Regions from separate parts of the Bacillus silvicola genome, predicted to be linked through region 1. Evidence: riboswitches for the same ligand, from Rfam matches in the RefSeq annotation. Region 1 holds a riboswitch; each other region holds the start of a gene.

Region 1 (8,025 bases):
ACCACACGGCGTTGTGTCAATGCAGAATGTAAATAGATTGCATGTGGCATAACTGTTGCGCCTAATATCCCTGCTGCAAGTAATATACTGTCTACACCTTGGAATTTTGGAATGAAAAGTCCTGAAAGTAGAGGGCTTAATTCTGGCTTTGCATAAAAAACTTGAATCCCAAATGCTATTACTACAATAAAAATCATCCCTGTAATAATAGCTTCTAGTGGACGAAATCCTCTGCGTTGAAACTCAAGAATAATAAATGATCCGACTGCTGTAATTAAAGCAGCTGGTAACATCGGAATTCCAAATAATAAATACAATCCGAGTGCTGCCCCGATAAATTCAGCTAAATCTGTAGCCATAATAACGAGTTCACCTTGAATCCATAAGCCAATAGACACAGGTTTTGGAAAGTGTTCGCGAGCGATTTCAGGTAAATTATTTCCCGTAGCAATTCCTAATTTAGCGGATAAAGTTTGGATTAATACTGCCATTAAGTTAGAAGCGAATATAACCCATAATAGTAAATATCCATATTGTGAACCAGCTGCGATATTTGTAGCAAAGTTACCAGGGTCAATATAAGCAACTGACGCGATAAAAGCGGGTCCTAAAAACGGTAACAGTCTTTTCCAACCTTTCGTTTCGCCACTTAAAGCTAAGTGTGCTGATTGAACAGTTGTACTTTGAGAAGGGACTTGTTCATCTTTTGTTATATCTTTATTCATAGTAGTTTTCCCCTTTGAAATGTTAACTTGATGAAATTATTGTATTTATTTTTACCCATTATTTCAATACATTTAAATGTATGAGATGATATTTTTATTTGAACATAAATGTTTCCTTAGTGCAAATTATATGCCTTTATGCAATGGATGGTGTGGTGTTATAAAAAATTGGGAGTTTATGGTGTGGTGACGTGGGGAAACATAATAAATTAAAGGGCTATTTTTGAAATTTATGTGAACATAAAGCCTATAATACAGCATATTAATTGATGGAAATGGATTTGTATGATATATAATATATTGGGATTACAACATAACCATAGTGTTTTGGTGTGTAATCTTGTTTTTTATTTTTGTTAACTTATAGAAAAAATTGTAAATAGAAGAAAATAGGCTAAGTACAATTTAGTGTGTATTTTCTTATTATATATGTTTTGATATGAACGTTAACTTATACATGATTTTAAAAATTAGATAGGTGGTAGAAATACATTGGCAACTACAAAACCATATAGAGTATTACTATATTACATGTACACAACAATTGAAAACCCAGAAGAATTTGCTGAACAGCATTTAGTATTTTGTAATTCACTTGAATTAAAAGGAAGAATTCTTGTAGCTAAAGAAGGAATTAATGGAACTTGTTCTGGAACTGTAGAACAAACAGAGAAATACATGGAAGCAATGAACAACGATCCACGCTTTGACGGTATCGTATTTAAAATAGATGAAGAAGAAGGGCACGCATTCAAGAAAATGCACGTACGTCCTCGTCCAGAGTTAGTTACACTTCGTCTAGAAGATGACATTAACCCACACGAAATAACTGGTAAGTATTTAGAGCCAAAAGATTTTTATGAAGCAATGAAACAAGAAGATACAGTTATCATTGATGCACGAAATGATTATGAGTTTGATTTAGGACACTTTAAAGGTGCGATTAAACCGGATATTGAATCATTCCGTGAATTACCAGACTGGATTAGAGAAAATAAAGAAACACTTGAAGGCAAAAAGATTTTAACGTACTGTACAGGCGGAATTCGCTGTGAGAAATTCTCTGGTTGGTTAGTTCGTGAAGGCTATGAAGATGTAAGTCAGCTTCACGGCGGAATTGTAACGTACGGAAAAGATCCAGAAGTACAAGGTGAGCTATGGGATGGACAATGTTACGTGTTCGATGAGCGTATCGCTGTACCAGTAAACCAAAAAGAACATGTTATTGTTGGTAAAGACCACTTTACTGGTGAACCTTGTGAGCGCTATGTAAACTGTTCAAATCCAGAATGTAACAAGAAAATTTTATGTTCTGAAGAAAACGAAGCGAAACACTTACGCGCATGTTCTCATGAATGTCGTGTAAGCCCACGTAACCGCTACGTAATACAACATGAATTAACTGAAGAACAAGTAGCTGCTGCATTAGAGAAAATCGAAGCAGGGAAGTAAGTGAAATTCGTGTAATAAAAAAGGGTACTCCAAACTTTATGGTGGAGTACCTTTTTTATATTGTCCGGTTCTGTTTTTTTGTCGGTAAGTCGATATATCTGGAAAATCGCCGATATATTTTGAGTTGCGCTGATATATTTCGAGTTGCGCCGATATATTCGAAAAATCGCTGATGAAAATTTCATTTACTGAAGTGCGCCACATATGGAAAATTTGAAAATAAACTTCATTACTTCTTATCATCTTTCTCTTTCACAGCAGATAGTACAGTTTGTTTTACCCATGCTTGTCTTCTTCGATGCTGTATACCCCATTGGTATAAACTTTGTGCACCTAAAATAAAGGAAATGACTATACCGCTAATTGCTATTAACAGTGCGAAAAGTTCAAGAGGCGATGATATTTTGTTTGAATCTGTGTTTCTTAAAAGGTCAATCATAGTAAACCCTAACATTTGGCCCACCACAGAGTAGAGAGTTAAAATTAATAATAAAAGGCTATCTTTTTTAGCGGCGACATTTTCTTGATATTTAAACAAACCATCAAGATTTTGTTTCGCGTTCGAGTATAAAATTTCAATGTTAAAAAGTTTTCTTAAGCGGAAGAAAATATCTTCACTTTGTGATTGAGATACTAATTCTAAAGAAAAATAATTCGCTGTAAACGAATTGATAGAGTAAATTAATTTCTCTATTTCATTTGTATCTTGTTCAATATTTAGTTCAGCATAAGCGTTCGCCATCTTTAATAAAACAACTTTATGGAATAGGTTTAATAATAAAGCGTAATAAAATTCTCCGTACATTTGACTAGCAAGTTTAGTGACTTCTCGTTCACCTTCATTTGTTATACATGTGAAAATATGTTCTTCCATAATAAAATAACGGTTAGGAGCCCATCTTTGATAAGAATGCTTTGTTAAATAATCGTGAATATAAGGAACATTATTTGCGCTAATATACGGCTTACCATCGTCTGTTAATCCGGAAAGACTGGAAGCTCGATATACATCAACTACATGAAGGTCTGACTTTTTGTTAATAGATAATAAGGTTTGTACATACATTCGTTGGTCTTCAAAGAAGGGGAATGTTTGAAAGTATGAACTCCGCAACCTCTTATTCTCAAAGAAGTCTGTTAAGCCATGAAATAAATCGCCGAATATAAGTTTTTCTACTTGTGAATATTTTTTTCCATCACATTCAATACAAATGGTCTCAGTTGTATCATTTCTAGTTTCAAGCACACGGAAGCGAGAAGCGAATTCGATGGCTTCTGATAATGTCATGTTTGGAGCGGTTTTGACTTCTGTTCGAATTGTTAAGAAGCCAAGCTCATAAGGACAAAGTGTTACATCAATAGAATGTATCTTGAATGGAACGGAAATAAGATTTGTTGTTAAATGTCCATTTAAATTAAGATCTTTAGAAAAGCGCTGTAGTCCCTTTTGATGTTCTGAATGAGGAAAAAGAATTTTATTCGTAAATGAAAGATAGTATGCTTCCATCTTTTGATGTGAAACTTGAAACTGCCCGTAATATGTATTTTCATCTTCAAGATGATCAAGTCGAAAAGGACGGAAATTATTTTTTTGTAAGAAAGGGAACATATTTTGTTCATATCCAGTTTTAAACGAAAACGGGAATATAAATTGAAATATAGCTGTTGTTACATCTTTTTCTTCGATTGTTTGTATTGCCTCCATTTACATAGTTTCCTTTCAATATAGGCTATAGAAACAACATGCCCAAATCTTATTAAAAATAACCGCCGTTTTTTCATTCAATTAAGAATGAAAATTCAGCTGATTTATTAGGAGACATGTATAATATTATGTATACTAAAAGTAGTGAATTTGTCTTTTAAAGGGGGATGTAATATGCGTATTTTAGTGCTAGGAGCTGGAGGCGTTGGAGGTTTTTTTGGTGGACGACTAGTAGAAAAGGGAGAAGATGTAACTTTTCTCGTGCGTAATAAACGGAAACAACAATTAGAGGAAAAAGGTCTTGTTATCAGAAGTATTAACGGCGATTTTTCATTTCAACCGAAATTGATAACGAAAGAAGATAGAACGTCTCCATTTGATGTAATTGTATTCTCAACAAAAGCGTATCACCTAAATGAAGCGATAACAGATTTGAAACCATTTGTAGGAGAGGATACAGTAATAATCCCATTGTTAAATGGTATCGCTCATTTAGCACTATTACAAAAGGAATTCGGTGAAGAAAAGGTGATGGGTGGTTTATGCTTTATTGAAACGACATTAAATAACGAAGGGGATGTCGTGCAAACTAGTGCTGCCAACAGACTTGTATTTGGGGAAATTAAGCCTCAAGATGCAGAGAGGATGCAGCGTATTTCGGAAGTATTTGCGGGTACGAAAGCTAGTTTTGTATTAAGTGAAAATATTACACAAGATATGTGGCACAAATATTTATTTATTACTGTAATGTCAGGTGTGACAACATTAATGCGTGCACCAATAGGCCCGATTCGTGAAAGTGAAGGTGGACGTGATTTTATTCGAAACTTATTTGAAGAATCAGTGCAAATCATGAAATCCATAGAGGCTCCAGTTAAAGATAATATTGTTGAGGAACATATGAAAACGATTGATAAAATTTCTTATGATATGAAGTCATCTATGCAGCGCGATATGGAAAAAGGCTCGCTCATTGAAGGAGAACATTTACAAGGATATTTACTGGATTTAGCAGAGCAATTTTCTATAGAAGCACCTTTATTAGGCGCTGTATATCAAAATTTAAATGTATATGAAAAAGTGATTTTAACTAAAGAAATAGTATGAAAAAGAGCAAAGGATAGCAACATATAAATGTTGCTATCTTTTTTGTTTTTATTTTTGACAACTTATTCGTTTCTTTTCGTTCTTTCTGTCGTATTTCTTTCTTTTTCACGGTTACCATAAAACTGATTAATTTCATTTGCTAATGCATCTAAATATGAATCAGAAAAAATAGGCTTCTTTTCTTTAGACATATGGGTCTCCTTTATCAATTTTTTAGTATTCATTATGTATATTTACGGGCGGATTATGCGCAATCATTTTAAATTTTTATTTTTTAAAATTTTTGTTTACATTTTGAAAATAAAGGAGTATTATAATCCACAGTTTCAATTTTCTAAATCGCTGAAACCGCATGGTGCGGGGGACCCGTTCTTACGGATTAGTACATAATCCGATGGGGTGAATCCTTGAAAAAAGGTAGGGCTACTCATAGGCCCGAATCCGACAGCTAACCTCGTAAGCGTTATATTGAGAAGGAAGGTGGAGCTTGTGCGACAAAAAAAATAATGTCTACAAGTCTATTTCGCTATGGCTTGTAGACATTTTTTGTTTTCTGAAGAAATAGTTTGCTGGCTGTAACTAGCAGAAAAGTTCGTACAAAATTATTGGAGAGTGGACAGCAGTGGTTTCATCTATCAAAAGGTTTTTAATTGGAAGGCCGTTAAAATCAACTGAGTTAGGAGAGCAAAAGCTTAATAAAACAAAGGCGCTAGCCATTTTATCTTCTGACGCATTGTCATCGGTTGCATACGGGCCAGAGCAAATATTAATCGCATTAGCAGGTCTTGGAGCAATAGCTTATTGGTATTCCATTCCGATAGCTGTTGGGGTATTAGTGTTATTAACTGCTCTTATTTTATCTTATCGCCAAATTATTTTCGCTTACCCTCATGGCGGAGGCGCATACGTAGTATCAAAAGAAAATTTAGGTATGAATCCAGGATTAATAGCTGGAGGGTCTTTATTAGTCGATTATATTTTAACTGTTGCAGTAAGTGTATCTGCAGGTACCGATGCGCTCACGTCTGCTTTTCCTAGCTTACATGCACATAGTGTAATTATTGCAGTTGTATTTGTTATATTAATTACGATATTAAATTTAAGAGGGGTAACGGAATCAGCTTCCATTTTAGCATATCCAGTTTATTTATTCGTTTTAGCACTATTTATATTAATTGGTGTAGGGATATATAATATTTTAACTGGTCACGTGTCACCGACTTTACACACGCCGATTGGAACACCAGTTGCAGGAATTAGTTTGTTCTTACTGTTACGAGCATTTGCTTCAGGAAGCTCTGCTTTAACGGGTGTTGAGGCGATATCTAACGCAATTCCAAACTTTAAAGATCCTGCACCTAACAATGCAGCGAAAACATTGCTTGCAATGGGTGCATTACTTGCAGTTTTATTTTCAGGAATTGTCTTTTTAGCTTATTATTACGGAATTAATCCAAGTAAGGAAGTAACAGTCGTTTCACAAATTGCTGAACAAACTTTTGGACGTAATTTCATGTACTATTTCATACAAGGTACAACAGCTTTAATATTAATTCTTGCTGCTAATACAGGTTATTCTGCATTTCCGCTATTAGCAGTTAATCTTGCGAAAGATAAGTTTATACCGAGAATGTTTACGATTAGAGGAGACCGCCTAGGTTACTCAAACGGTATTATTATACTTGGAATCGCTTCAATTATTTTAATTGTAGCTTTCCAAGGGCAAACAGAACATTTAATCCCGTTATATGCAGTAGGTGTATTTATTCCATTTACACTTTCTCAAACTGGGATGGTATTAAAATGGCTTCGTGAAAAACCTGAAGGATGGGCTTTGAGATTAACGGTCAATTTAATTGGTGCAGTCATTAGTTTTATCGTAATGAGTATGTTCTTTTTAACTAAATTCGCACAAGTTTGGTCGATCCTTATTTTCTTACCTGCCATTATCTTCTTGTTCCATCGAATTAAGAAGCATTATGATGCAGTGGGGGATCAATTAAGTTTAAAAACTTGTGAACCACTTGTTCCGATTGAAGGGAATGTAATTGTCGTTCCTGTAGCAGGTATGACTCATGTAGTAGAAAATTCACTGAACTATGCGAAGGCACTTTCAGCGGATCAAGTTATCGCTGTATATGTTGCCTTTGACAGAGAAGAGGAAAAGAAATTTGAAGAGAAATGGCAGAAGTGGCAGCCAGAAGTAAGACTTGTTACATTACATTCTCATTATAGAAGTATCATTCAGCCGTTAACAAAGTTCATTGATACAGTGCAATATAAAGCGAGTGAATCAAATTATCGGGTTACAGTCGTTATACCACAGTTTATTCCGAAAAAAGGCTGGCATAACATTCTTCATAATCAATCTAGTTTACTCATTCGTGCGTATTTACTCTATAAAAGAAATGTTGTTATTACGACAGTTCCATATCATTTGAAAAAGTAATAAGATTTTTTAAGGATAGCTTCACGAAACTGAAGCTATCCTTTTTGTGTATATGCTATGCATAATTGCATATAGGTCTTAAAATTATATTACAATAATATTATCACTTATGAGTAAACAGTGTTTTTTGTTGTGATATATGGATATTTTAATTGAGAAAGTTAATCGGATTTTATTTTGGAATAAAGACATGAGGGCTTGAAAATAAAGGGAATTAAAATACTTCTTTACGGTAGATAAATAGCTGTGTTTAAATGACCTTACAGTACAAAACTTAAATAAAAACAAAACGGAATTTCATATTTACGTGCGTTATTTAGCTTAAAATGAATAATATTTTCATGTAATATATTCACTGTGTGAATGTAGAAATTGCGATGAAACAGAAATTTTATACAATATTATTCATACTAAGCACATATGAAAAGTTATGAAGTGTTTTATAACAATAAGTAAGTACTGTGGAAATAAAGTTTGAGAGAGGTGGTTCGTACATGACTCACGGTGAGAACGTTCTCTATTTTTAACCATCTCAAATCATTTGCAAGAAAATAGAATAATAAAATGGGATAGTAATAGTTACTAAT
Region 2 (8,025 bases), on a different contig from region 1:
TGTGAGTAAAATGGTGGATTATCTTGAGAAAAGTGGTTATGTAATGCGCGAAGCTCATCCAACTGATAAGAGAGGGAAAATTATTGTTTTGACCGAAAAAGGTTGGCTAGTAGTGCAAGCAAAAGAGAAGATACTAACTGAAATTGAACAACGTTGGATCGAAAACATAGGCGATGAAAGAATGCAAATGCTCAAGGAAGATTTAACAAAGTTAGTTTATGAAGCAAATGAGGGTAAAACATCATCGAGGTTAAGACCTGTCTGGTAAATAATGAGTTTATAAAAGGGGACTAACCGTGCACCTATCAAGTTAAGATATCATAATACCCCCAGAACGAAAAATCTTTGCATGTTTATCGTTTTTATCGTTTTGGGGTAACTCGTCCTTGTTAGCTTGATGGGTATGGGGCGCGACCCCAATCTGTAGTCGTATATTCGTTACTTCGAACAACAACATTCCCTACATAATAAAAAATAGATGACTCAATTAGTTTCATTTCTGAAACATTTTAAGTCATCTATTTATCAATTCCAGTTTTGATTTCTTGTTGCTCTACATGAGTGAATTTCCTTGCCTCATACTTTTACATTTATTCATAGCTTTTTGTAAAAAATTAATTTGGAATCATAGTAGTTTAAGAATTACTGCTACCAATTATTAAAATCAGTGTAATTTTTATATACATTTTCTATAACATTATCTTGCCAGACATTTTTATATTCATCTCTATCCACTTTAACATTATATTCACTAATATCACCATTGGCATTTAACCATCCAGGATTTTCGAGAGCATGTTTGTAGGTAAACGTTCTTACCTGTTTCAATGTTTTAAATGTAATCGGAAAAGATTTTTTTTCACCATCTTTGTAACCAAACACTCTATATGCCTTTTTTCGTCCACCAACAGTTTTAAAATATGGTTCTGTAAAACATTCTATTTGTTTGATATGAAGCTCCCACCTTTTTAGACACCTTAAGTAATTAGTTTATATATTGGAAGAAAGATAAACTGCTACTGTAAGGTTGGACTACCAAAACAGCTCAGGGCTGTTTTTAATGTACTTCCGTATTCTTTTATTACTTTGTAGAAACTATTTTTCATCAGTTCAAATATTGAATAAATTGCACACTAATTATTTCTCTATTTGCCAAACTAGAATAGGTCTCTTTAATTATTATTGATAACGTTCTTAAAATTAGCTTCTCTTTAGCAATCTTTTTTCTCTGATGGTTTATGTTTTACTCTATAAGAGAGAGCGGTAACTTGTTGGGAATATTTAAAACCTTTTTCGGATTTTTCGGAAACCCATTTTGAAACAGGTCTTAGTAAACTATTTATGCTGACAATAAGAATGGTTCCCGTTATAGCTATAAGTAAGTAGCCACTACCTGCTAATGTTCCTACAGCAGCAGAACACCATAAGGTTGCTGCTGTATCCAGTCCTCGAACTGTCAATCCATCTTTCATAATAACTCCAGCACCTAAAAAACCAATCCCGCTTACAATTTGAGAAGCTATTCTTGTAGGTGTATTATCAGTTGGAGTGAGTACACTTAATAGTACAAAAAGTGCAGCACCAACGGAAACAAGTACATTTGTACGTAATCCAGCAATGCAATTATGCCATTGACGCTCTAATCCAATTATTGCTCCAACAAGTATTGCTACAAGTAACCTGAGTAGAATGTCTAGTTCCATATTTCTGTCTCCTTAATTTCCATTCTTAATGATCATCATGCTCTAAATTGACTTGTTGTAATGGAATCACCTTTGTTTTTTTTATAATTTTATAGCCGAACCAAAATACAAGAAAAAGCAGTAAACCAATATAAGTAGCAAGTACTTCATACCAATCGACATGTGATCCTATAAAGACTGAATAATTCTGTCCTAAAATAATAATAGTACATATTACAAATGCCAAAATAGGACCGATAGGATACCACTTTGCTTGATACGGGAGCTTATTTAAATTCTTTTGTTGATGTAAAAAAGCCTGACGAAAACGATAATGGCTTATAGCAATCCCTAACCATGCAATAAATCCACAAAGTCCCGAAGCATTCAAAAGCCATATAAATGCTTGCCCTTCTCCAAATAAAGAAGCTGCAAACGCTACGATTGCCACAGTCGTTGTCATAAGTAAAGCATTAATAGGAACACCTTGTTTATTTACTTTTTTTAAGCAATTTGGAGCTTTCCCTTCTTTTGCCATTACCCATAACATTCGGGTTGCAACATACATTCCAGAATTACCAGCTGATAGAACAGATACCAAGATAACTGCATTCATAATAGAAGCTGCAAATGCGAAGCCAATTTTTTCAAATACTAGTGTGAAGGGACTCATTGTAATATTACTAATGTCATTGTTAACTAGATTCGGATCTGTGTAGGGAACTATGACTCCAATTACGCAAATGGTAAGTATGTAAAATAAAAGAATTCTCCAAAAGATTTGCCGCACAGCTTTTGGAATATGCTTTTCAGGATCCTTACTTTCTCCAGCTACAATTCCGACCATTTCTGTACCTTGAAAGGAAAATCCCGCAATCATAAACACACTAAGAATAGAAAGAAAACCTCCATGAAACGGTGCGTCTCCAATTGTTAGATTGTGAAATCCAATAGGATTCCCTTTGAAAATTCCAAATATCGTGGCTATTCCTAACATAATAAACACGACTATAGTAATAACTTTTACAAGTGAAAGCCAAAACTCCATTTCTCCATAATGTTTCACTGAAAGAATATTAATTCCAAACATAAACAGTATGAATAACGCACTCCAAAAAATAGATGGACTGTATGGAAACCAATATTTCATAAGAATAGCTCCTGATGAAATTTCAACTGCAAGAGTAATAGTCCAGCTAAACCAGTAATTCCAACCAATTGCAAAACCAAATGCAGGATCTACAAATTTAGAAGCATACGTACTAAAAGAACCCGATGTAGGCATATACGCTGCCATCTCTCCCAAGCTGGTCATCAACAGGTAAACAATACACCCCATCAACAAATAAGCTATAATTGATCCACCAGGCCCTGCTGTATGAATCGTATTTCCGCTTGCTATAAATAACCCAGTCCCAATGCTTCCGCCTATAGAAATCATTGTTAAATGTCTCATCCCTAATTCTCTTCTTAATTTAGAAGGTTGGGAATTAGAAGGGAAAGAAAAAAGTGGATTTTTCGTTTTTATGGGTTTCTCTTTCAAGTGTCTCATCCTTTTTTTGAATTATTTTCCATAAAAAAGTATAAAAAAAGACACCAAAGTTCACCCAGTGTTTTTAAAAGTCACCATAGTATCCCCTCTCGAAACGCTTACGAGGTTAGCTGTCGGATTCGGGCCTTGAGAGTAGCCCTACCTTCATTTAAGAAGGATTCACCCCGAGTGCAATCGCACAAAATTTGGTTCCCCCGCTCCATATGGATTCAGCGAATAGTGATATGAATTTATGTACAATATATTACTCCTATGCCCTCTTGTTTGTAAACAAGAAAATTAACGTTTTTTCAGGGGCAGAATTTTCGCACTGTACACTCCATTTATAATTTGAATTCTTAAATTAAGTCACATACTAAAAAAAGTGAGAATTACAAGTAAAGTAATACATGAAAAAGAGTTTGAATTAAATAAAAATAATAGACCTAATTTTTATTAGGTCTATTATCTGCTAGTGTCTTTACTACTTTTAATAACATGGACTACTGATAAGTGGTGTTATGTTAATTAACACCACTTCTTGTTTTATAATGTGAGGTTTGTAATAAAATAGCCAAATTCATAACCTGTTCTTATTACTCCGGCTCCTAATATTATATATAAAGAATATTTAATAAAAGGGTTCTCTTTTAAGAAGTTTTTTAGATTGTTCATGTTTAATCCTCCATGTTAATATTTATTAATTAAAATATTAACATGGATATGTAATGATTGATGAATTTAATTTTATTAATAAGGGTACAGACCACATCACCATCAAGCTAAGAAAAGCAAATACCCCAAAACGATAAAAATGATTAGAGACCCTGATTTTTTTATACAGGTCAGAAAAATCAGGGCTATTTTTAAAGGATTATTGAGTAAGCAATAGTTAATTGATTAGGCCTGTATTTTTATTCTTCACTAATAAAGGGAGCAATTATTTTTTTTTCATAAGAAGATAATACAATATTCGTTGAAGGCGTACCATATTGCATTGTATCATCAATAAATTGTTCTAAACTTTCTACAGAATATGTTGCTAATTTGACAATATAGCTAATTTCCCCTGCTACTCTGTAACATTCAAGTACATCTGGATGATTATAGCAAAAGTTAGCTAATGATTTACAATCCTTTGATTTAAACAATATAAGTGCAGAAATTGGACGGTTTATTTTTTTTAGAGAAACATGTGCATGGTAACCTTCAATAATTTGTTGTTCCTCTAACTTCCGTACTCGCTCAGTTACTGACGGAGAAGATAAGTGAACGGATTCTGCTAAATCCTTCATTGAAATTTTTGCATTTGACTGTAATAATCCCACGATTTTTTTATCAATTTGATCCATAAATCACCCAACCTTTTTTTATAAACTATAATAAACTAAACTCTTTATATAATAAAGCCAAACAATCAAATATCCTTATTAAACTTATTTATCAGCCTTCTATGTTTGTATAAAATAAGGATATTAGGAGGCGGTTTACGATATGAAAAAGATTTTATTATTATTAGCTGACGGATTTGAAGCAGTGGAAGCTAGTGTATTTACAGACGTACTAGGTTGGAATAAATGGGAGGGAGATGGATCAACCGAGGTCGTAACAGTTGGTCTTCGGAATAAATTAACCTGTACTTGGAATTTTACTGTCATACCCGAAAAAACGGTTGATGATATTCAATTAGATGAGTTTGATGCACTAGCTATTCCAGGAGGGTTTGAAGAAGCTGGTTTTTATCGTGATGCATACAGTAGAGAATTCTTAAATGTTATTCAACATTTTTTTGCCAAGCAGAAGCCTATTGCCAGTATCTGTGTTGCATCATTAGCGCTTGGTAAAAGTGGAATTCTTACAGACAAAAAAGCCACCACATACAGTCATCCAACGAGTAAACGAAAAGAGCAGTTAAAGAATTTCGGTGCAATAGTACAAAATGATTTAATTGTTCAAGATGGAAATATTATTACATCTTCAAATCCAGGTACAGCTTTTGATGTTGCATTTTTATTACTTGAAAAACTAACATCTAAAAAGAACGCTAAACATGTAAAGGGTCTTATGGGATTATAGGCATTAATCTTCAACAAAGGGGTACTTTATGAGTTTTTTGAGATTGCTAGAAGTAATGTGAAAAATCGCAACGCTCTAGTTTTATTTGTTTAACCAAGTGAAAAGAATAGTAATTAACTAAAATAGGAGAATTTTTATGATTGTAACACTTTTTACGTATATTTTGTTAGGTTTATCTTTATCAATACCTGCAGGTGCTATGACTGTCCAAATGACCAAACAAGGAATGAGAAATGGTTTCGTACATGGTTGGTTTGTAGGTATAGGAGGAATGACTGTAGATTTATCTTTAATTGTTCTGATTTATCTAGGGTTCTCTAGTGTATTAACCAATCCATGGGTAGAAGCAGTTATGTGGTTACTAGGTTTTGGGTTTTTAATGTTTATTGGAATAGAAAGTATTAAAGAAGCAAAGTCAGAAGTTAACATAGAGGGAGAAGATCCTAATAAATCTTTATTAACAGCTTATTTATCTGGTTTTATGATAGCTATATCACCGGCTAATATTGTATTTTGGATAGGGGTCTTTGGTCCGGTTCTGGTCTCTTCATTAGGTAATGCAAGTACATCTACATTTATATTAATAGCTGTAGGTATTTTATTAGGTATCTTTATGCATGATATGGTCTTATTAGGCTTTGTTCATTTTACTAGACGTTTTCTAAATCCAACCTTTATTAAACGGGTATCTATATCTGCCGCAATAGTACTATTCGGATTTAGTGGTTATTTTGGTTACGAGTTTATAAAACAAGTAATTACTTTTATCTCAAAAGCATAACTTTTATAAACTTAAATAGGGTGGTTATAATGTAAATGAAAAAGATACGCATTTTAAACCCAAACGCAACGTAATTGTAAATATGTTATATTACGCAGGTACCCTCTTAGGCATTCGTTGATCCCTAGGGGTTTTTTTAAATTCCCTACACGTAGCCTTTAGAAAAAAGAAACAATCTCGCCTAAAATTGACTTTGCATAAGCTTAGCTAGATGGCGATGGTACTGAACCCCTAATACTTTATTTTAATAATGACTCTTTTCATGAAATAAAACTCAGTTATCAGTCTAAACCATTTTTTAGATCTAACAATAACAAGTGTGCTTCTTTACCTTTCAGATAGTCTCTATTATTCTAATTTCTTCATTTCTTTCAGCCGTGCTATCTCCTTTTCTGAAGCATTTTCTATTTTATACAGTTCATATCTACCTTTTATCTCATCTATCACTACAAATTCAACTTCATTTCGAACATAGCTTTTAGTTTTCCCCTTTTTATAACCAATAACATTATCTAATATAGTTTCTCCACTATCTTTTTTATATAAATTATAGCTAACAGGTGGACAGCCAATTACATACTTATTATCAGAAAATCCGACTATATCATCCCTCCCTAATCCTTTCGAAACACTCCAGACAAAAATAATCTGAAATATAGAATAAACAACAATACCGCATAAGAAAAAAAATAGGATTGATTTAAAAAATAACTTTAAAGGTATCCTGCCCAAAAACATTCCCTCCCATTTCACCTCGGGATAGCAAGAACAAAACGTGAATTTTGTACGCTAAGGAACCGAATTTTTTAGATTGTTGAAATCAATCCCCCGTCAGTGCCATAAAAAAAAGAGTTACCGCAGTAACCCTATTGCTTATAATACACGTCATTGAGAGAAGCTATGGATGAATAAAGTCAATCTATGAAATTTTCCACAATCTTTTAACCTCCACCAATTCCTTTCCATTGAATTCCATTCTATATATATCTGGTTTTGATGTCTGTAGTAAAAAATTCAAATCATACTTACTGTCATAATACCCCATCATCAAAGTCATAACAGCTCCATGAGTGCCTACTACTACTTTCTGTCCTCGATAGGTGTTTAATAATTCTTTTAAGACTTTTATAGCACGTTTCTGACAGTCGACATTAGACTCTCCTCCCATTAAAGCAAAGTCGGGGTCTAAGAATGACTTTTTTATCAAAGGGAATAATTCTTTATCCGACATTCGTTCCTCTTCAGCAATAAAAATTCTCTCTTTTAAGTCCTCAAATACTAAAACTTCTTGTCCTATTTGCTTCGCTAACTGCTGAACAGTTAGAATTGAACGTTTGTATGGACTTGAGATAACAACGTCGATTCCCTCATCTTGTAATGCATCTGTTATTCGTTGAACATCTAATTTTCCTTTTTCAGTTAATCCTCTCGTTTGTTCTTTCCCAGATTTTGGTGAATCCCCGTGTCTCACCATATATATGAAAGTTTTCATAATTACCTCCAACTTTATAGGTTTCTTTATTCCATATATAGCTTATATTAATTTAAAAAAATTTTCCCGATGACCATAACTAATACTCACTATAAAGCCTTCTACATGCGATATCTTAAATACGTTTCTTTACAATTCCGTGAACGAAAATGTATTATGTTATAAAATAAAAGAGCATGTAAAAAGGAGAGCTAAAGCAGACGCATTCTGTTGTAGCTCTTTTTTCATTTTCTAATTAATAATTCGTTTACATATTCACGAGCCCAACGATCGGCGTCTAATACTGTTTCTAAATCTGGATTTGCAGTGCTGTGATGAGCTTCAAGAGTAGAATAAATTATTTTTTCAATATCAAAAAATGAAATTTCATTTTGTAAATATAGCGCATTTGCAATTTCGTTCGCTGCATTTAAGACAGCAGGTGTTGTACCACCAATTTCCCCTGATTCATACGCATAATGTA
Region 3 (8,025 bases), on a different contig from region 1:
TTAGTATAGGGGAATATCAATCTATGTTTGATTTCTTTTATGCTAAGGAGGATGAGGTACATGGAACTAACACTTATTTGTGTTGGAGGAGAAAGTAAAGTAAATAGTTTAAGAGATTTAGTAGCATTTCAACATGAGTTAATTATTTTTACAGCAAATGAAGAGATAGCGGCTGAAGTTAGGGATTGTGGATTTGATTGGACGTATAGTTGCAGTAAGGAGCAGGATTTTACTAGTATTTGTGAGTGTATTAAGAAGGTAATCTTACTAGGGGATGAGCTTCCAATCGTTAGCTTCTTCACAGAACACATTCGCTTTTCTTCTCAAGCACCTATTACTGTTGTTACAAGGAATAAACGATATCCAGCGAGGCTCTATGAAACAATGGGGGCTACATTTGTCGTGTTTACGAATTGTGATAATATTTCTTTTTTATTTTTTGAATAGGGCGGGGGAAATAAAGATGAAGGTGTTGTTATTAGGAGATATAGCGAATCGTTGGGCGGTATCGGTAGAGCGAGTTCAAGAATTGGTGGTGCTTGATCCTATTTTTCCAAGGCCATATATTATATTGCCATCGAAAGACGCTTTATATTTAAAAACAGATGTTATCGAATATGAGCAGCTACATGCAGAATTGTCACAAGTTTATATTCGCGGGAGAAATTTACGTGCTTTTTTACGAGGGGAATAAATAGTGAATGAAAAAAGAGTGAATGCTGAGTGCAACAAGCTATGCACTTCATGTAATTCGCTCTTTTTATTTCGTATTTAAAAGATCATTTCTGTGAAAAAGAAAGAAAAGACGAGAAAACAGATGAAAGAATATTAATAACACCTAATGTAAGCGTTTAAATAGATGGATATTTTCTTATTTTCAGTAATTTAACCCTTTACAAGTTAAATTTAGAGGAGTATATTTACTCTCATAAATCATTCATGAAATTTCCAAAAAAAACCTAAAATCGCTGAGTTCCAGAAATGGAGCGGGGGAACCAATTTTGTGCATCGTCACTTGGGGTGAATCTTTCAATTTTGAAAGTAGGGCTACTCTTTAGGCCCGAATCCGACAGCTAACCTCGTAAGCGTTTAGAGAGGAGGTTTACTTTGTGTTGTTCACTTCGAACACTAAGTAGAGCTTAGTGTTCTTTTTTTGATGAATAAATGTCAAATTTTAACAAAAAGTGAGGGATAGCTATGTTAGATGTTGTAATGATCGGGATATTTGTTGTATTAGTTGCATCGATGGCAAGCCTGGCAAGTTGGTCAGATAAAGTTGTGAAAGAAGGGAAGCAATCATGATGATTGCCTTATCGGTTATTGTTGCAGCGATTACGGTGTACTTAGTGTACGCATTATTAAATCCAGAAAAGTTTTAATTAGGGGGAATCATTCATTATGATTTGGGTTGCAGTCGTTATTACAATGCTCTTGTTTATTTTAGTAGCAAAGCCAACGGGGATTTATTTAGAAAAAGCTTTTCAAGGTAGCAAAACGCTAGATAAAGTATTCGGGCCTTTTGAAAAACTTATTTTTAAAATTACGGGTGTAAAAGAATACAATCAAACGTGGAAACAGTACGCATTATCACTTGTTTTACTCAACGGATTTATGATGGTTGTTGTATATTTCATTTTCAGATTACAGGGTGTGCTGCCGCTAAATCCAGCGCATATTGAAGGAATGGAGCCTACGCTCGCTTTTAATACAGCAATTAGTTTTATGGCTGATACAAATTTACAGCATTATAGCGGTGAAAATGGTTTGTCTTATTTATCACAATTAATCGCCATTACGTTTTTAATGTTTGCAGCACCAGCAACGACTTTAGCGATTGTTATGGCATTTATAAGAGGGCTTGCTGGAAAAGAACTTGGGAACTTCTTCGTTGATTTTACGAGAGCTTTAACGAGAGTTTTTCTTCCAATTGCATTTGTTGCGGCGTTAGTCTTTGTCGCACTCGGTGTACCACAAACGTTAGACGGGGCAGTTACAGCACATACGATTGAAGGTGCAAAGCAAAGTATATTACGTGGACCAGTTGCATCATTCGTTGCAATTAAGGAACTTGGGAATAATGGTGGTGGTTTCTTCGGAGCAAACTCAGCGCATCCATTTGAAAACCCAGGACAAATTAGTAATATTTTGCAAATGATGCTTATGATGTTATTACCAACAGCACTACCATTTACGTACGGAAGGATGGTAGGAAATAAAAAGCAAGGACGTATCCTTTTTGTATCACTGTTCATGGTCTTTTTACTAGGATTTATAACGATTACGACATCCGAATTACATGGGAATCCAGTATTGAACCAAACAGGTATCCAGCATGTGCAAGGAAGCACAGAAGGGAAAGAAGTACGATTTGGAACCGTATTTTCTTCACTTTATGCGACAGTAACGACAGCTGCTGAAACAGGAGCGGTTGATACGATGCATGATACGTTAACACCAATTGGCGGTTTAGTTCCACTCGTAAATATGATGTTGAATACAGTATATGGCGGCGTTGGAGCAGGCTTTATCAATATTATCATGTATGCAATTATTGCAGTCTTTATATCAGGATTAATGGTCGGACGGACGCCAGAGTTTTTAGGTAAAAAGATTGAAGGTAAGGAAATGAAATTAATTGCGGTAACGATATTATTCCATCCGTTGCTTATTTTAGGATTTTCAGCATTAGCTCTTTCAACAAGCTTAGGAACGGATGCGATTTCTCATTCAGGTTTCCACGGTTTGACGCAAGTTGTATATGAATACACATCGTCAGCTGCGAATAACGGATCTGGATTTGAAGGTTTAGGGGATAATACACCATTTTGGAATATTACGACTGGTTTAGTTATGTTTTTAGGACGTTATTTCAGCTTAATTACGATGCTAGCTGTTTCTGCTTCACTGAAGGAGAAAACGGTCGTACCAGAAACAGTCGGAACATTCCGTACGGATAATAGTTTATTTGGTGGCATCTTCATCGGAACGATTGTAATTGTCGGTGCGTTAACATTCTTCCCGATGTTAGTATTAGGTCCAATTGCAGAATTTCTTACATTGAAGTAATGGAGGGTAAATGATGAGACCGGTAGTAGTAAAAGAAAAACAAGTAGATAAATCACAAATACATGCTGTAGAAGATGAGGTTAGACAAGCGAAAACGTTGGATCGTGATATCGTGACGCATGCGATAAAGCAATCCTTTGCAAAATTGAATCCGAAAGTCATGATAAAAAATCCGATTATGTTCGTTGTGGAAATTGGATTTATCATTACGTTACTTTTATCCTTTCTTCCAAGTAGTTCTAGTAGTGTACCAGGATGGTTTAATATAACAGTTTCTCTCATTCTATTATTTACAGTTTTATTTGCTAACTTTGCAGAAGCGTTAGCTGAAGGGCGTGGTAAAGCGCAAGCCGATTCTTTAAAACAATCGAAGAAAGATGTGTTTGCAAATGTTGTAAAAGAAAATGGAGATATTGTTCAAGTTTCAGCAACTGATCTGAGAAAAGGTGACGTTGTTATTGTAAAACAAGGAGAAATGATTCCAAATGATGGTGAAGTAATTAAAGGTTTAGCATCTGTCGATGAATCTGCAATTACAGGGGAATCAGCTCCTGTTATAAAAGAAGCGGGCGGTGATTTTTGTTCCGTAACAGGTGGAACGATGGTCGTAAGTGATGAAATTACGATTGTGATTACGAGTAACCCAGGGGAATCATTTATCGATAAAATGATTTCTTTAGTAGAAGGAGCTGCACGTCAAAAAACGCCGAATGAAATTGCTTTAAATACAGTATTAACGAGTTTAACGCTTATTTTCTTAATAGTTGTTGTGACGTTGCCGATTTTTACAAATTATTTAGGGTTTCAAATTGATACAGCTGTACTTGTAGCGTTGTTAGTTTGTTTAATTCCAACGACAATTGGTGGGTTATTATCAGCAATTGGTATTGCCGGGATGGACCGCGTGACAAAGTTTAACGTGTTAGCAATGTCAGGGAAAGCAGTAGAAGCTGCGGGCGATATCAACACAATTATTTTAGACAAAACGGGTACGATTACTTTCGGGAACCGGATGGCACATACACTACTCCCTGTAGGAAATGAAACGATTGAGCAAGTAGGAAAATGGGCAGCGATTAGCTCAGTTTTAGACGAAACACCAGAAGGTCGATCTGTTATCGAGTATATGCAAGCGAAATCTATATCATATAATAGAGAACTTGCAGAACAAGGTGAGTTCGTTCCATTTAAAGCAGAAACGAGAATGAGTGGTGTCGATTTACAGGATGGAACGAAAGTGAGAAAAGGTGCTGTAGGTAGCGTGATTGAATGGGTTCAATCACAAGGTGGAACGATTCCGAAAGATGTGAATCAAAAAGCAGATTTCATTTCAAAAGAGGGTGGAACACCACTTGTAGTTGCAGTAGACGATCGTATTTACGGTTTAATTTATTTAAAGGATACAGTAAAACCTGGTATGCGTGAACGTTTTGAACAATTACGTCAAATGGGGATTAAAACGGTTATGTGTACAGGGGATAATCCATTAACAGCAGCAACAATTGCCAAAGAAGCAGGGGTAGATGAATTCGTTGCCGAGTGTAAACCGGAAGATAAAATTGCAGTTATTAAAGCAGAGCAAGGTAAAGGGAAACTTGTAGCGATGACAGGTGATGGTACAAATGATGCCCCGGCATTGGCACAAGCGGACGTTGGATTAGCGATGAATAGTGGTACGACAGCTGCGAAAGAAGCAGCGAATATGATTGATTTAGATTCGAATCCAACGAAAATTATTGAGGTTGTAGGAATCGGTAAACAATTGTTAATGACGCGTGGTGCTTTAACGACGTTTAGTATTGCGAATGATATCGCGAAATATTTTGCTATTATTCCAGCGATGTTTACACTTGCGATTCCGCAAATGGAAGCATTGAACATTATGAAATTAACATCACCGCTTTCAGCAATCTTATCAGCATTAATATTTAATGCAGTTATTATTCCGTTACTCATTCCGCTAGCGATGAAAGGTATCGCATATAAACCGATGAGTTCGAATGCACTGCTTAGCCGAAATCTACTTATTTACGGGCTTGGCGGAGTTATCGTTCCGTTCATTGGAATTAAAGTAATTGATATGATTGTCGGCTTGTTCATATAAGGAAGAGGGGAAAACAGATGGCGAAAAAACAAAGTATACTTTCACCAATTATTCGTATTACTTTTACGTTCTTAGTCTTGTGTGGACTTGTATACCCGCTAATTGTAACGGGTATAGCGCAAGCGGTAATGAAGGATAATGCGGATGGAAGTCTTATATATAATGATAAAGATGAAGTAGTTGGTTCAAAATTAATCGGTCAAAATTTCACAGATCCACGTTATTTTCATGGGCGCGTCTCTAGTATAGAATATAAAGCAGAAGCATCTGGTTCAAATAACTATGCACCGTCTGATCCAGATTTAGCAAAACGAGTTGAGAAAAGTATTGAGGACTGGAAGGAAAAAAATCCAACTGTCCCAGTTACAGAAGTACCGATAGATTTAGTGACGAATTCAGGTTCAGGGCTTGATCCTGACATTAGTCCGAAGGCGGCTTCCGTGCAGGTGGATCGTATTTCGAAATTAACGAATATTCCGAAAGAAAAGCTAGAGCAATTGATTAAGGATCAAACGGAAGGCGCTGCACTCGGCTTGTTTGGGGAAGATCGCGTGAACGTTTTAAAGTTAAATTTAGAATTACAGAAATTAATGAAATAGTAACAGTGCTACCTCAATCTAACGGATTGAGGTAGCGTTGTTTCGAATGAAAGGTTGTGCTTATTTTGTATGCGGATGACTATGAGCCGAAGTTTCAAAGGCGAACGCCAGAGGAATATTTAGAATATATTCGTCAGCAAAATCGCGGAAAGTTAAAGCTATATGTAGGGGCTGCCCCAGGTGTAGGAAAAAGTTATAAAATGCTCTTTGATGCAAGAGAGATGAAAAAAGACGGTATTGATATTGTAATTGGTTTAATTGAAACACATGGAAGAGAAGAGACAGAAGAAGCAATTGCTGATTTAGAAAAAGTTCCGTTAAAAGAAATACAGTATAAAGGAAAGGTATTTTATGAACTTGATGTAGAAGGAATTATAAATCGTGCGCCGCAAGTAGTTGTAGTGGATGAACTCGCGCATAGTAATATTCCTGGATCTAAAAATAAGAAACGTTATATGGATGTTCAAGAATTGTTAGATGCCGGTATATCCGTATTATCAGCATTTAATATTCAACATTTAGAGAGTGTTCATGACATTGTAGCTCAAATTACGAATGTAAAAGTACGAGAACGAATTCCGGATTTTATTTTACAAAAAGCAAATGAAATTCAGCTTGTTGATGCAACGCCCGAGGTATTAAGGAAGAGATTAATAGATGGAAAGATATATAAGGAAGAAAAAATAGAGCAAAGCTTACAAAATTTCTTTACGCTCAATAATTTAGGGGCATTAAGGGAATTATCGCTTCGTGAAGTTGCAGATGATATGGATGAGAAAATTAGCCAAACTGTTATAGAACCGATTGGTGTGAAAGAAAAAATTCTCGTTTGTGTACAATACAGTTCAACAGCAGAGAAATTAATACGGAGAGGTTGGCGCATGGCAGATCGGTTAAATGCTGAATTGTATGTCTTAAACGTAGAAAGAGAAAATATAGATTCTATTTCAGCAGGGAAAAAGCAAACAATTGAAGAGTGGAAATCGCTAACGAATCAATTTGATGCGAGCTTTGTATTAGAAGAAGCGAAAGGAAGAAAACCCGCTGATGTTATTATTGAAGTCGCGAACAGACTACAAGTGACACAAGTTTTACTCGGGCAATCGGCGAGAACACGGTGGGAAGAAATACGAAAAGGTTCTATTGTAAATGAAATTATGAGACAAACGAAGTATATTGATATTCATATTGTTGCGGATCAACGAGCTTAAAATAGAGGCCACCTTTCGGATAGTCTCTATTTTTCTTTTTTCAAGCCTTTTGAATATAATTTCTGAAAGAACTCATATATAATAGAAAAAGATACTTAACATAGTGAATAATTAAAGAGTCAATATATATAAAGAGGAGAGAGTAACATGCTTGAAAATACAGGGTTAGTATTAGAAGGCGGCGGTATGCGTGGTGTATATACGGGCGGGATATTAGAATATTTTATGGAACAAGATTTATATTTTCCATATGTAATCGGTGTATCAGCTGGTGCTTGTCATGCAGCGTCGTATCTTTCCAGACAAAGAAATAGAAATAAGACAGTAAATATTGATTATGCATCGCATCCACAATATTTATCGTATAAAAACTTATGGAAAAAGCGTCAATTATTTGATATGGATTTCATTTTTCATGAAATTCCAGAAAAGCATGTACCGTTTGATTTTGAAACATACTATAATAGCCCAGAGCGTTTCCTTGTAGGAACAACAGATTGTGAAACAGGACAGTCTGTTTATTTTGAAAAAGAAGGAACGAATGATGATGCACTAAATTTATTACAAGCGTCTAGTTCATTGCCTTTCATTGCACCGGTAGTAAATTACCGCGGTAAGCAGTTATTAGATGGCGGGATTTCTGATCCGATTCCAGTTCGTAAAGCACAGGAAGATGGGTTTGAAAAATCAGTCGTGATTTTGACGAGAAATCATGGTTACGCGAAGAAGAAGTCAAAGTTTGGATGGGTGGCAGCGAAAGCGTATAAAAAATATCCTAATCTTGTTAACACGATGTTGAATCGTTATGAAGTGTATAATGAGACACTTCACTACATTGAAAAAGAAGAGCAAGCAGGTAATTTATTTGTTATTCGCCCAGAAGTGCAGCTTCAAGTAGATCGTATGGAAAAAGATACAGCAAAACTACAAAATTTATATGAGCAAGGCTATGAAGATGCAAAGAGACAATTTGCAGATTTACAGGCGTTCTTGCAAAAATAAGTATTAGGCTGCGGAGAAGAGTTTCTTCGCAGTCTTTTTTATT

The links. A riboswitch is a leader RNA that binds a small molecule or an ion and turns the genes downstream of it on or off. The one in region 1 is predicted to bind cyclic di-AMP.
Region 2: linked by a shared signal. The riboswitch ahead of ACP6L7_RS32230 (amino acid permease) and the one ahead of ACP6L7_RS03145 (APC family permease) in region 1 are both predicted to bind cyclic di-AMP.
Region 3: linked by a shared signal. The riboswitch ahead of ACP6L7_RS24190 (SipW-dependent-type signal peptide-containing protein) and the one ahead of ACP6L7_RS03145 (APC family permease) in region 1 are both predicted to bind cyclic di-AMP.

The regions. Positions count from the first base shown of each region.
Region 1 is NZ_JBNGVC010000001.1:609,909-617,933, reverse strand. It holds gene ACP6L7_RS03170 (Nramp family divalent metal transporter) at 1-725, opposite strand, end outside; gene trhO (oxygen-dependent tRNA uridine(34) hydroxylase TrhO) at 1,218-2,177, shown strand; gene ACP6L7_RS03160 (hypothetical protein) at 2,407-3,882, opposite strand; gene panE (2-dehydropantoate 2-reductase) at 4,057-4,989, shown strand; gene ACP6L7_RS03150 (hypothetical protein) at 5,052-5,180, opposite strand; cyclic di-AMP (ydaO/yuaA leader) riboswitch at 5,320-5,467, shown strand; gene ACP6L7_RS03145 (APC family permease) at 5,612-7,438, shown strand.
Region 2 is NZ_JBNGVC010000017.1:158,403-166,427, forward strand. It holds gene ACP6L7_RS32215 (MarR family winged helix-turn-helix transcriptional regulator) at 1-268, shown strand, start outside; gene ACP6L7_RS32220 (hypothetical protein) at 649-882, opposite strand; gene ACP6L7_RS32225 (MgtC/SapB family protein) at 1,212-1,703, opposite strand; gene ACP6L7_RS32230 (amino acid permease) at 1,729-3,225, opposite strand; cyclic di-AMP (ydaO/yuaA leader) riboswitch at 3,314-3,459, opposite strand; gene ACP6L7_RS32235 (Lrp/AsnC family transcriptional regulator) at 4,128-4,565, opposite strand; gene ACP6L7_RS32240 (DJ-1/PfpI family protein) at 4,708-5,289, shown strand; gene ACP6L7_RS32245 (LysE family translocator) at 5,426-6,070, shown strand; gene ACP6L7_RS32250 (hypothetical protein) at 6,419-6,802, opposite strand; gene ACP6L7_RS32255 (histidine phosphatase family protein) at 6,990-7,562, opposite strand; gene ACP6L7_RS32260 (1-deoxy-D-xylulose-5-phosphate reductoisomerase) at 7,787-8,025, opposite strand, start outside.
Region 3 is NZ_JBNGVC010000013.1:388,846-396,870, reverse strand. It holds gene ACP6L7_RS24200 (hypothetical protein) at 61-447, shown strand; gene ACP6L7_RS24195 (hypothetical protein) at 464-694, shown strand; cyclic di-AMP (ydaO/yuaA leader) riboswitch at 957-1,102, shown strand; gene ACP6L7_RS24190 (SipW-dependent-type signal peptide-containing protein) at 1,198-1,302, shown strand; gene kdpF (K(+)-transporting ATPase subunit F) at 1,299-1,379, shown strand; gene kdpA (potassium-transporting ATPase subunit KdpA) at 1,399-3,066, shown strand; gene kdpB (potassium-transporting ATPase subunit KdpB) at 3,080-5,170, shown strand; gene kdpC (K(+)-transporting ATPase subunit C) at 5,188-5,769, shown strand; gene kdpDN (KdpD-like non-kinase potassium sensor) at 5,826-6,980, shown strand; gene ACP6L7_RS24160 (patatin-like phospholipase family protein) at 7,128-7,982, shown strand.